DNA from 3 places in the Enterobacter sp. JBIWA008 genome. Region 1 is predicted to be linked to each of the others. Evidence: predicted binding sites of a transcription regulator. Region 1 holds the regulator's gene; each other region holds the start of a gene.
What was found. The regulator Fur, encoded in region 1, represses iron uptake genes when iron is present. The targets are predictions, from matches to a motif close to ATAATAATGAGAACNACTATCAA.

Region 1 (3,282 bases):
ACTGAAGCTTAACGCCGACGCCGTCGATGCGCTGAACGAGCTGGCTGACGCGCGAAATATCAGCCGCAGCGAGCTCATTGAAGAGATGTTGCTCGTCCAGCTTGAGACGTTGCGCAGCCAGGCATAAGTCTGAAAATCCCCTTTATCGCCCTTTTCATGTAGCACAGAGTGCAGTCCTGCGCGATAGCTGTTTCCGCAGGGTTGCCAGTTCTGCTATTATTGCCCTTATCCGTGGCCGAATTGCGCCACCATACTATTAAGTTTCAAGAGGTTATTTTACTCATGGCAATCATCGGCATTTTCTTTGGCAGTGATACCGGCAATACCGAAAATATCGCAAAAAACATTCAAAAACAGCTCGGTAAAGACGTTGCTGATGTGCATGACATCGCCAAGAGCAGCAAAGAAGATCTGGAAGGCTATGACATTCTGCTGCTGGGTATCCCAACCTGGTACTACGGTGAAGCCCAGTGCGACTGGGATGATTTCTTCCCGACGCTAGAAGAAGTGGACTTCAACGGTAAGCTGGTCGCCCTCTTTGGCTGTGGCGATCAGGAAGACTACGCCGAGTACTTCTGTGACGCGCTGGGTACCATCCGCGATATCATTGAGCCGAATGGCGCGGTTATCGTAGGCCACTGGCCGACCGCCGGTTACCACTTCGAAGCGTCTAAAGGCCTGGCCGATGACGATCATTTCGTAGGTCTGGCCATCGACGAAGACCGTCAGCCAGAGCTGACCGCCGAGCGCGTTGAGAAATGGGTCAAGCAGATCCGTGAAGAACTGCACCTGGACGATATTCTGAACGCCTGATTTTATCGCGGCGCAACTGCGGTTGCGCCCATGCCCCAGGTCAAACCGATTAAATTAATCGCTACAATCTTTTAACTTTTTCGCCCAGACCTGTACAATGTCTCCCTGATAAAATGTGGTTTTCCATTGAGCAAGTTTGTTGGTGATACCCCATTTTTATAAGCATATTTTGCCTGAGACTTGCAGTTTTCATTTAGCCATGGCAGTTCTATAATGAGACGCATTATCCCAGGTGCATTTTCTGTCACTTCCTACAGAAGTGAATCGTTTAGCAACAGGACAGATTCCGCATGACTGACAACAATACCGCATTAAAGAAGGCTGGCCTGAAAGTTACGCTTCCTCGGTTAAAAATCCTTGAAGTGCTTCAGGGTCCAGACAATCACCATGTCAGTGCGGAAGACCTTTATAAACGTCTTATCGACATGGGTGAAGAGATTGGGCTGGCTACCGTCTATCGCGTGCTGAACCAGTTTGATGACGCGGGCATTGTTACCCGTCATAATTTCGAAGGCGGTAAATCCGTTTTCGAACTGACCCAGCAGCACCACCACGATCACCTGATCTGCCTCGACTGTGGCAAGGTCATTGAATTTAGCGATGATTCAATCGAATCACGCCAGCGTGAAATCGCCGCGCGTCATGGCATCCGCCTGACGAACCACAGCCTGTACCTTTACGGTCACTGCGCTGAAGGCGATTGCCGCGAAGACGACCACGCGCACGATGCTAAGTAACTCAAGCTTTCATACTCTGAGCCAGCCGCGAGGTTGGCTTTTTTTTGCCTGTTTTCAGGCAAAAAAAAGCCCGGTAAGCGTAGCGCCACCGGGCATGATAACAGCGGGTTACTTACTGTTATTGCTTCTAATTTCTTTCCAGATCTGGTCGCAACGCTTCGCCACTTCCTGATCGTTACCGGTTTTACGCGCCTGAATGCAGGCCTGGTAATCCATCACGCGGATGTTCTCCTGCGTCGCGAACTGCTCGTGCGCTTTCTCTTTCTTCAGCACGTTCAGCACGCTCTGACAGGCTTCAATTTTCTCCGGCGATCCTTCCGCAGTATTAATACAGGCGCTATACGCCTCCTTCAGACGGGTGTCCTCTTTCGGCGCCTGAGTCTGAGCACACGCCACCAGCCCTGATGCCAGCAACGCGACGATTACGATTTTTTTCATCATGTGCAGTCTCCATGCCGGCGGAAGTTAACCCGCCAGCGCGTTCATCAGAAGATAGTGAATGGTGCGATAACCATGAATTTCACGTCACGCTCATCCTGGAAGATGTTGTTGTAGCCACCGCCATAGCTTGGCAGATCGGAATGGTTGTCATACTGAGTGAAGTGCAGCTTGAACATCGTGCCCTTCGCTCGGCCATCCTGCAGCACATATGCAGCATCCAGGCTGTAAGCAGATTCTTTCAGACGCTGGCTCTGATCGTAGATCGGTGCACTGCTTGGTTTTGCATCCCAACCGTAAGCGTAGGAAGCCCCAACGGACCATCCTGCAAGGTTCCAGTTTTTGAGGTCGTACATCGCGCCGAAGAATACCGCCTTTTCACCATTGGCGTTGAAGTCAGAACGGTTATCCCACCAAATATCTAAACGTCCGTTTGATGAAGCATAGGTTGGCGTCATGCGCTGCAGGAAGAAACCCTGATTACCGTCTGCTTTAACCCAGGTACCTTCCAGACGAAGATCCACCTGGCCTATTTTGTAGCCAAAGGTTAAAGCCTGCAGCCAGGCCGTGCCGTCATACAAATCGTTGGCCAGCGCGACCTCATCATTAGTCCTTAAGTTATTTTGCGCATCGGCTTTGTCACGTGCGCCATAGAACTGATAGCTGGTAGAGAGTGGGCTGCCAGCGATATCAAATTTATACGATGCTTTAGCAAAGTACTGATCCATATAGCCTTCAGCCTGGCCAAACGCTGCTTCCAGGACAAGGTCATTTTTAAAGTCGTATTTCAAACCTAAAGAGTGGAGATAATCCACTTTCGTTTTACGATCGCCCTGGTAGAACTTGTCCATCTCAATGTGCCACGGTGCTTTGTACTCGTTGGTCCACATATAGGAGAAGCTCAGCGCGCCCGCATCGCCGTAGTCAAAGTTAGCCCCAGCTTCCGCGCCCTGGTAGGTACCCGGCATAAAGCTCCAGTGCGGTGCTAACAGGGTCTGGCCAGTTGGCTGAATGTAACCACCGCGCGCCCATACCGGGCCGTATTTAAATTTCGCAGCGGCTTTGTAAAGGCTGATACCGCTCTTATCCCCGGACCAGTCTTCTTTATACGCTTTGTTGCTGGAGGAGAAGGCGATTTCATTCGGGTGGCCGCTGTCGCCGTTTTCCGCCATTTCAATCGCGGTGAACGCAGCAATATCCAGACCGAACATATCGGCTGCATAGCCTGACTGGAAGTCCAGGTTGGCGTTCCAGGTGGAGTGTGAAAGGTTGGTTTTATATTTGTCTTCAGTGA
Region 2 (3,282 bases), 1.8 Mb from region 1:
GATTAACCCAGGCTGATCTGCACGTCTACACCGGCAGCCAGATCCAGACGCATCAGAGCATCAACGGTTTTCTCAGTTGGCTCAACGATGTCAACCAGACGCTTGTGAGTGCGGATTTCGTACTGATCGCGCGCGTCTTTGTTGACGTGCGGGGAGATCAGAACGGTGAAGCGCTCTTTGCGGGTCGGCAGCGGGATCGGACCACGGACTTGCGCACCAGTGCGCTTAGCAGTCTCGACGATTTCCGCGGTTGATTGATCGATCAGACGATGATCAAACGCTTTAAGGCGGATACGGATTCTTTGGTTCTGCATGAGACCAGAGCTCCAATTATTTTATAAACGAAAATGATTACTCCTCAAACCCATTACGATTGATGGGAGAGTGTAACCGTTCTTACGTAGCTCCCCAATTGGGAGCATTGTTGAGTAACAAAATGAGCTACTCTGGTTCTGATTGAACCCGCCGTCAATTACGACAAGCCCGCGCATTATACGTAAATCTGGGCAAGACGCAAGTGCCGTTTAGAAATTAAGCGCCAAAGGAGCTGGATGCGTAAGAGCGCGCAACATTTTATGCAATGTATTCTGCGTCGATTCTTTCTTTCGAGTCGCTACGCATCAACGTTTTTTGTTCATTGCCGGAAAGGCCGATTATAACGAGTATGCGCTCAAACCCGTTTGAGGCCTTTTTCATGCTAACCACCCTCCCCTTTCTGCTGATCTATCTTTCACTGACTGCCTTACTTGTACATGCCGATATTCGCTACGGTCTGCTTCCCGATAAATTTCTCTGCCCGCTGCTATGGGCGGGACTGCTCTTTCAGCTCTGTATACAACCTGATTTTCTGCCAAGTGCGGTGGCGGGTGCGATGGCTGGATATATCGGCTTTGCCGTTATCTACTGGGTATATCGGTTTATCTGCCGGCGTGAAGGGATGGGATATGGCGATGTAAAATACCTGGCGGCGCTTGGTGCGTGGCATGGCTGGTGCACGCTGCCTTCGCTGGCGTTACTCGCTGCGCTTATGGCGCTACTTAGCATTCTTGTGTTTTCGTTACTCACCCCTGATAAGGGGGCATTAAAAAACCCACTGCCTTTTGGGCCATTTCTGGCAGCAGCGGGTTTATGCTTAGGTTGGAAGACGGTGGTTACTCTTCCACTTTAATCTGCGACTGAAGATAGTTCTGCAGGCCGATTTTAGCAATCAGATCCAGCTCCGTTTCCAGCCAGTCAATATGGCCTTCTTCATCGGCCAGGATCTGGATCATCATATCGCGACTGACGTAGTCATGTACGCTGTCTGCGTAGGCTATGGCTTCACGGAGATCTTTGGCGCCTTCAAGCTCCAGCCTGAGGTCGGAACGCAGCATCTCTTCGACATCTTCGCCGATGCCCAGCTTTCCGAGATCCTGCAGGTTTGGAATGCCTTCAAGGAATAAAATACGCTCGATATATTTATCGGCGTGCTTCATTTCATCGATCGATTCATGGTACTCAACGTCGTTCAGACGTTTAAGCCCCCAGTTTTTGAACATTCTCGCGTGAAGAAAGTACTGGTTAATTGCGACAAGCTCATTTCCCAATAATTTATTGAGATAACTTATGATTTTAACATCACCTTTCATTACATAGTCCCTCCGCTTCCACTCATTGAAGCGTAGATCGGGCTACAGGGATGTCAAAAAAAAGATGGAAGCTTACGCGATCTCTTTGTATTCCGGGATCTGCATCAATTCGTCCTGCATGATCTCTCGCGCAGCACGTACACATTTACCGCATTGATTTCCCACCGGAACAAATTTGCGTAGCTGCTGAAATGACTGAGGCTGAAACTGGCGAACGGCCTGACGTATTTTCTTGTCGCTTACACCATTACATAAACAAACGTACATAGAGACTCCCGTTCAAATTATGCGCAAAGTGTAAGTGAGAATGGTTATGATTACAATAGCACAGGCGCCGCATTACGGGGCGGGGGCAGGCAAAAAATGCGAAATTTTGTGACAGTGCCTGAACAGCAGAAAACAAAAAAGGACGCCGAAGCGTCCTTTTTTTATTCAGGGATAATTAATTAGCCCAGAACTTTAGCAACAACGCCCGCGCCAACGGTACGGCCGCCTTCACGGATTGCGAAACGCAGACCGTCGTCCATCGCGATTGGGTGGATCAGAGTCACAACCATCTTGATGTTGTCGCCTGGCATTACCATCTCTACGCCTTCTGGCAGTTCGATGGTACCGGTCACGTCAGTTGTACGGAAGTAGAACTGTGGACGGTAGCCTTTGAAGAACGGAGTATGACGGCCGCCTTCGTCTTTGGACAGAATGTACACTTCAGATTCGAACTTGGTGTGTGGCTTGATTGAGCCTGGCTTCGCCAGAACCTGACCACGTTCGATTTCTTCACGTTTGATACCACGCAGCAGAACACCAACGTTCTCACCAGCACGGCCTTCGTCCAGCAGTTTGCGGAACATTTCAACGCCAGTACAGGTAGACTTCGCAGTCTCTTTGATACCAACGATTTCAACTTCTTCGCCAACTTTGATGATACCGCGCTCTACACGACCGGTAACAACGGTACCACGACCGGAGATGGAGAATACGTCTTCGATTGGCAGCAGGAATGGCTTGTCAATCGCACGCTCTGGTTCTGGGATGTAAGAATCCAGGAAGCCAGCCAGTTCGATGATTTTCGCTTCCCACTCAGCTTCGCCTTCCAGCGCTTTCAGAGCAGAACCACGAACGATTGGGGTATCGTCGCCTGGGAAATCGTACTGAGACAGCAGTTCACGAACTTCCATCTCTACCAGTTCCAGCAGCTCTTCGTCATCAACCATGTCGCATTTGTTCAGGAACACGATGATGAAAGGAACGCCTACCTGACGACCCAGCAGGATGTGCTCACGAGTCTGAGGCATTGGGCCATCAGTCGCAGCAACAACCAGGATCGCGCCGTCCATCTGCGCAGCACCGGTGATCATGTTTTTAACATAGTCGGCGTGGCCTGGGCAGTCTACGTGTGCGTAGTGGCGAGTCGGGGTGTCATATTCAACGTGAGAGGTGTTGATGGTGATACCACGTGCTTTTTCTTCTGGTGCGTTATCGATCTGGTCGAATGCGCGAGCAGAACCACCGTAGGTTTTTGCCAGAACGGTAGTGATTGCAGCAGTCAGGGTAGTTTTACCATGGTCAACGTGGCCGATAGTACCAACGTTGACGTGCGGTTTTGTACGTTCAAATTTTTCTTTAGACACGGCTATATTCCTTACTATAGTGC
Region 3 (3,282 bases), 1.7 Mb from region 1:
TAGCGGCGCTGTGCGAAAAATACAACGTGGAGCTGGTTGCCATCGGCAACGGTACGGCTTCACGCGAAACCGAGCGTTTCTACCTCGACGTGCAGAAGCAGTTCCCGAAAGTGACGGCACAGAAAGTGATCGTCAGCGAAGCGGGGGCATCCGTCTATTCCGCGTCCGAGCTGGCGGCCCAGGAGTTCCCGGACCTGGACGTTTCCCTGCGCGGTGCGGTCTCTATCGCTCGCCGCCTGCAGGATCCGCTGGCGGAGCTGGTGAAGATCGATCCGAAATCCATCGGCGTAGGCCAGTATCAGCACGACGTGAGCCAGACTCAGCTGGCGCGCAAGCTGGATGCGGTGGTGGAAGACTGCGTAAACGCCGTCGGCGTTGACCTGAACACTGCCTCCGTTCCCCTGCTGACCCGCGTGGCGGGCTTAACCCGCATGATGGCGCAGAACATCGTCGCCTGGCGTGATGAGAACGGTCAGTTCCAGAACCGTCAGCAGCTGCTGAAGGTGAGCCGTCTGGGGCCAAAAGCCTTTGAACAGTGTGCGGGCTTCCTGCGCATCAACCACGGCGATAACCCGCTGGATGCCTCCACCGTTCACCCGGAAGCGTACCCTGTGGTGGAACGCATTCTGGCCGCCACCCAGCAGGCACTGAAAGATCTCATGGGTGACAGCAGCGCTCTGCGCAACCTGAAAGCCGTTGATTTCACCGACGACAAATTTGGTGTCCCAACCGTCACCGACATCATCAAAGAGCTGGAAAAGCCGGGCCGCGATCCGCGTCCTGAGTTCAAAACGGCGACCTTTGCCGACGGTGTGGAAACCATGAACGACCTGCTGCCCGGCATGGTGCTGGAAGGCGCGGTGACCAACGTCACCAACTTTGGTGCATTTGTGGATATCGGCGTACATCAGGACGGTCTGGTGCATATCTCATCCCTCGCCGACAAGTTCGTTGAAGACCCGCACACCGTGGTCAAAGCGGGCGACATCGTGAAGGTGAAAGTGCTGGAAGTGGATCTGCAGCGCAAGCGTATCGCCCTGACAATGCGTCTGGACGAGCAGCCGGGCGAAACCAACGCGCGCCGTGGCGGCAATGGCGGTGGCCGCGAGCAGCAGCGCCCGGCCGCGAAAGCCGCAAAACCGCGCGGACGTGATGCTCAGCCTGCAGGCAACAGCGCGATGATGGATGCGCTTGCGGCAGCGATGGGTAAGAAACGCTAAGGTTGTCAATGCCCCTCACCTCAACCTCTCCCTAAAGGGGAGAGGTTGAGAGGAATAAAATCATATCGAGATATATGAAACCGATTGCATAGCCATATTTAAACCGCGAATTATCAACCCGTTAACAAATGCTCCCCTTTTCGTTTTCCAGACAATTCAGCAAATATTGAGCAAGGTCAAACAGGCCGTAAATTAATACCGCAAACAATATTCCGTCACAGTTTTAATATTGCTGATAAAAACTATTCTCATTATCATCGCATAGTAGATAATTTAACCTTTCGTGGAATCAGGCGTTATGCAATTCACTCCAGACAGTGCATGGAAGATTACCGGTTTTACCCGCGAAATTAGCCCGGCCTATCGGCAAAAGCTGCTGTCGCTGGGCATGCTGCCCGGCTCGTCATTCCAGGTCGTGCGCGTGGCGCCGCTAGGTGACCCGGTTCACATCGAAACCCGCCGCGTGAATCTGGTCCTGCGTAAGAAAGACCTCGCATTAATAGAAGTTGAAGCCTTATCCCGATAACAAGCCAGCGGTTTCAGTGAGTCTAAAAAATGAAAAAGTTAACTATTGGCTTAATTGGCAATCCTAATTCCGGCAAGACCACGCTTTTTAACCAGCTGACCGGAGCACGCCAGCGCGTGGGCAACTGGGCGGGCGTGACGGTTGAGCGTAAAGAAGGCCAGTTCACGACGACAGACAACCAGGTGACGCTGGTTGACCTTCCCGGCACCTACTCCTTAACCACCATTTCGTCGCAAACCTCGCTCGATGAGCAGATTGCCTGCCACTATATTCTTGGCGGCGACGCGGACCTGCTGATCAACGTGGTCGACGCCTCCAATCTCGAGCGTAACCTTTATCTGACGCTGCAGCTGCTGGAGCTGGGGATCCCCTGCATTGTGGCGCTCAACATGCTCGACATCGCGGAGAAACAAAAGCTGCGCATCGACGTAGATGCCCTCTCGACGCGCCTCGGATGCCCGGTTGTTCCGCTGGTCTCAACGCGCGCTCGCGGTATTGACGCGCTGAAGCTGGCCATTGACCGTCACCAGGGAAATCATGACATTGAGCTGGTGCATTACGCGCAGCCTCTCCTGCGCGAAGCCAATTTGCTAACGCAGGAGATGGACAAAAGCATGCCTGCGAAACAGCGTCTGTGGCTTGGCCTGCAGATGCTGGAAGGGGATATCTACAGCCGCGCCTACGCCGGGCATGCGGCAGATAAGCTGGACGCGACGGTGGCCCGGCTTCACGACGAGCTGGACGACCCGGCGCTGCACATCGCCGATGCGCGTTACCAGGCCATCGCCTCGATTTGCGACGTTGTCAGTAACGCCCTGACGGCAGAACCCAGCCGCTTTACGGCGGCGGTGGATAAAGTTGTGCTTAACCGCTTCCTCGGTTTGCCCATCTTCCTGCTGGTCATGTACGTGATGTTCCTGCTCGCCATTAACATCGGTGGCGCACTCCAGCCCATTTTCGACGCCGGTTCCGTCGCGGTCTTCGTACACGGTATTCAGTGGGTGGGTTACACCCTGCACTTCCCGGAATGGTTAACCATCTTCCTCGCACAGGGGATCGGCGGCGGTATCAACACCGTTCTGCCTCTGGTGCCGCAGATCGGCATGATGTATCTGTTCCTCTCGTTCCTGGAAGATTCCGGCTACATGGCCCGCGCCGCGTTCGTGATGGATCGTCTGATGCAGGCGCTGGGCCTGCCGGGTAAATCCTTCGTCCCGCTGATTGTCGGCTTCGGCTGTAACGTGCCGTCGGTGATGGGCGCGCGCACCCTGGATGCCCCGCGTGAACGTCTGATGACCATCATGATGGCACCGTTTATGTCCTGCGGTGCCCGTCTGGCCATTTTTGCGGTCTTTGCCGCAGCCTTCTTTGGTCAGCAGGGTGCGCTGGCGGTCTTCTCGCTCTATATACTGGGCATCGTGATGGCTATTCTCACCGGTTTAATGCTGAAGCACACCATCATGCGCGGTGAAGCGTCGCCGTTTGTGATGGAGCTGCCGGTTTATCACGTGCCGCATCTGAAAAGCCTGGCGATCC

Region 2: the regulator Fur is predicted to act here: its motif matches at 1,930-1,952, upstream of bfd (bacterioferritin-associated ferredoxin).
Region 3: the regulator Fur is predicted to act here: its motif matches at 1,456-1,478, upstream of feoA (ferrous iron transporter A).

The regions. Positions count from the first base shown of each region.
Region 1 covers NZ_CP074149.1:1,372,054-1,375,335, reverse strand. Annotated here, with positions in the region: gene ybfE (LexA regulated protein) at 1-127, shown strand, start outside; gene fldA (flavodoxin FldA) at 283-813, shown strand; gene fur (ferric iron uptake transcriptional regulator) at 1,104-1,550, shown strand; gene chiQ (ChiQ/YbfN family lipoprotein) at 1,659-1,988, opposite strand; gene chiP (chitoporin) at 2,036-3,282, opposite strand, start outside.
Region 2 covers NZ_CP074149.1:4,406,915-4,410,196, forward strand. Annotated here, with positions in the region: gene rpsJ (30S ribosomal protein S10) at 3-314, opposite strand; gene KGP24_RS21450 (A24 family peptidase) at 695-1,168, shown strand; gene bfr (bacterioferritin) at 1,152-1,628, opposite strand; gene bfd (bacterioferritin-associated ferredoxin) at 1,701-1,895, opposite strand; gene tuf (elongation factor Tu) at 2,075-3,259, opposite strand.
Region 3 covers NZ_CP074149.1:4,470,849-4,474,130, forward strand. Annotated here, with positions in the region: gene KGP24_RS21775 (Tex family protein) at 1-1,220, shown strand, start outside; gene feoA (ferrous iron transporter A) at 1,519-1,746, shown strand; gene feoB (Fe(2+) transporter permease subunit FeoB) at 1,776-3,282, shown strand, end outside.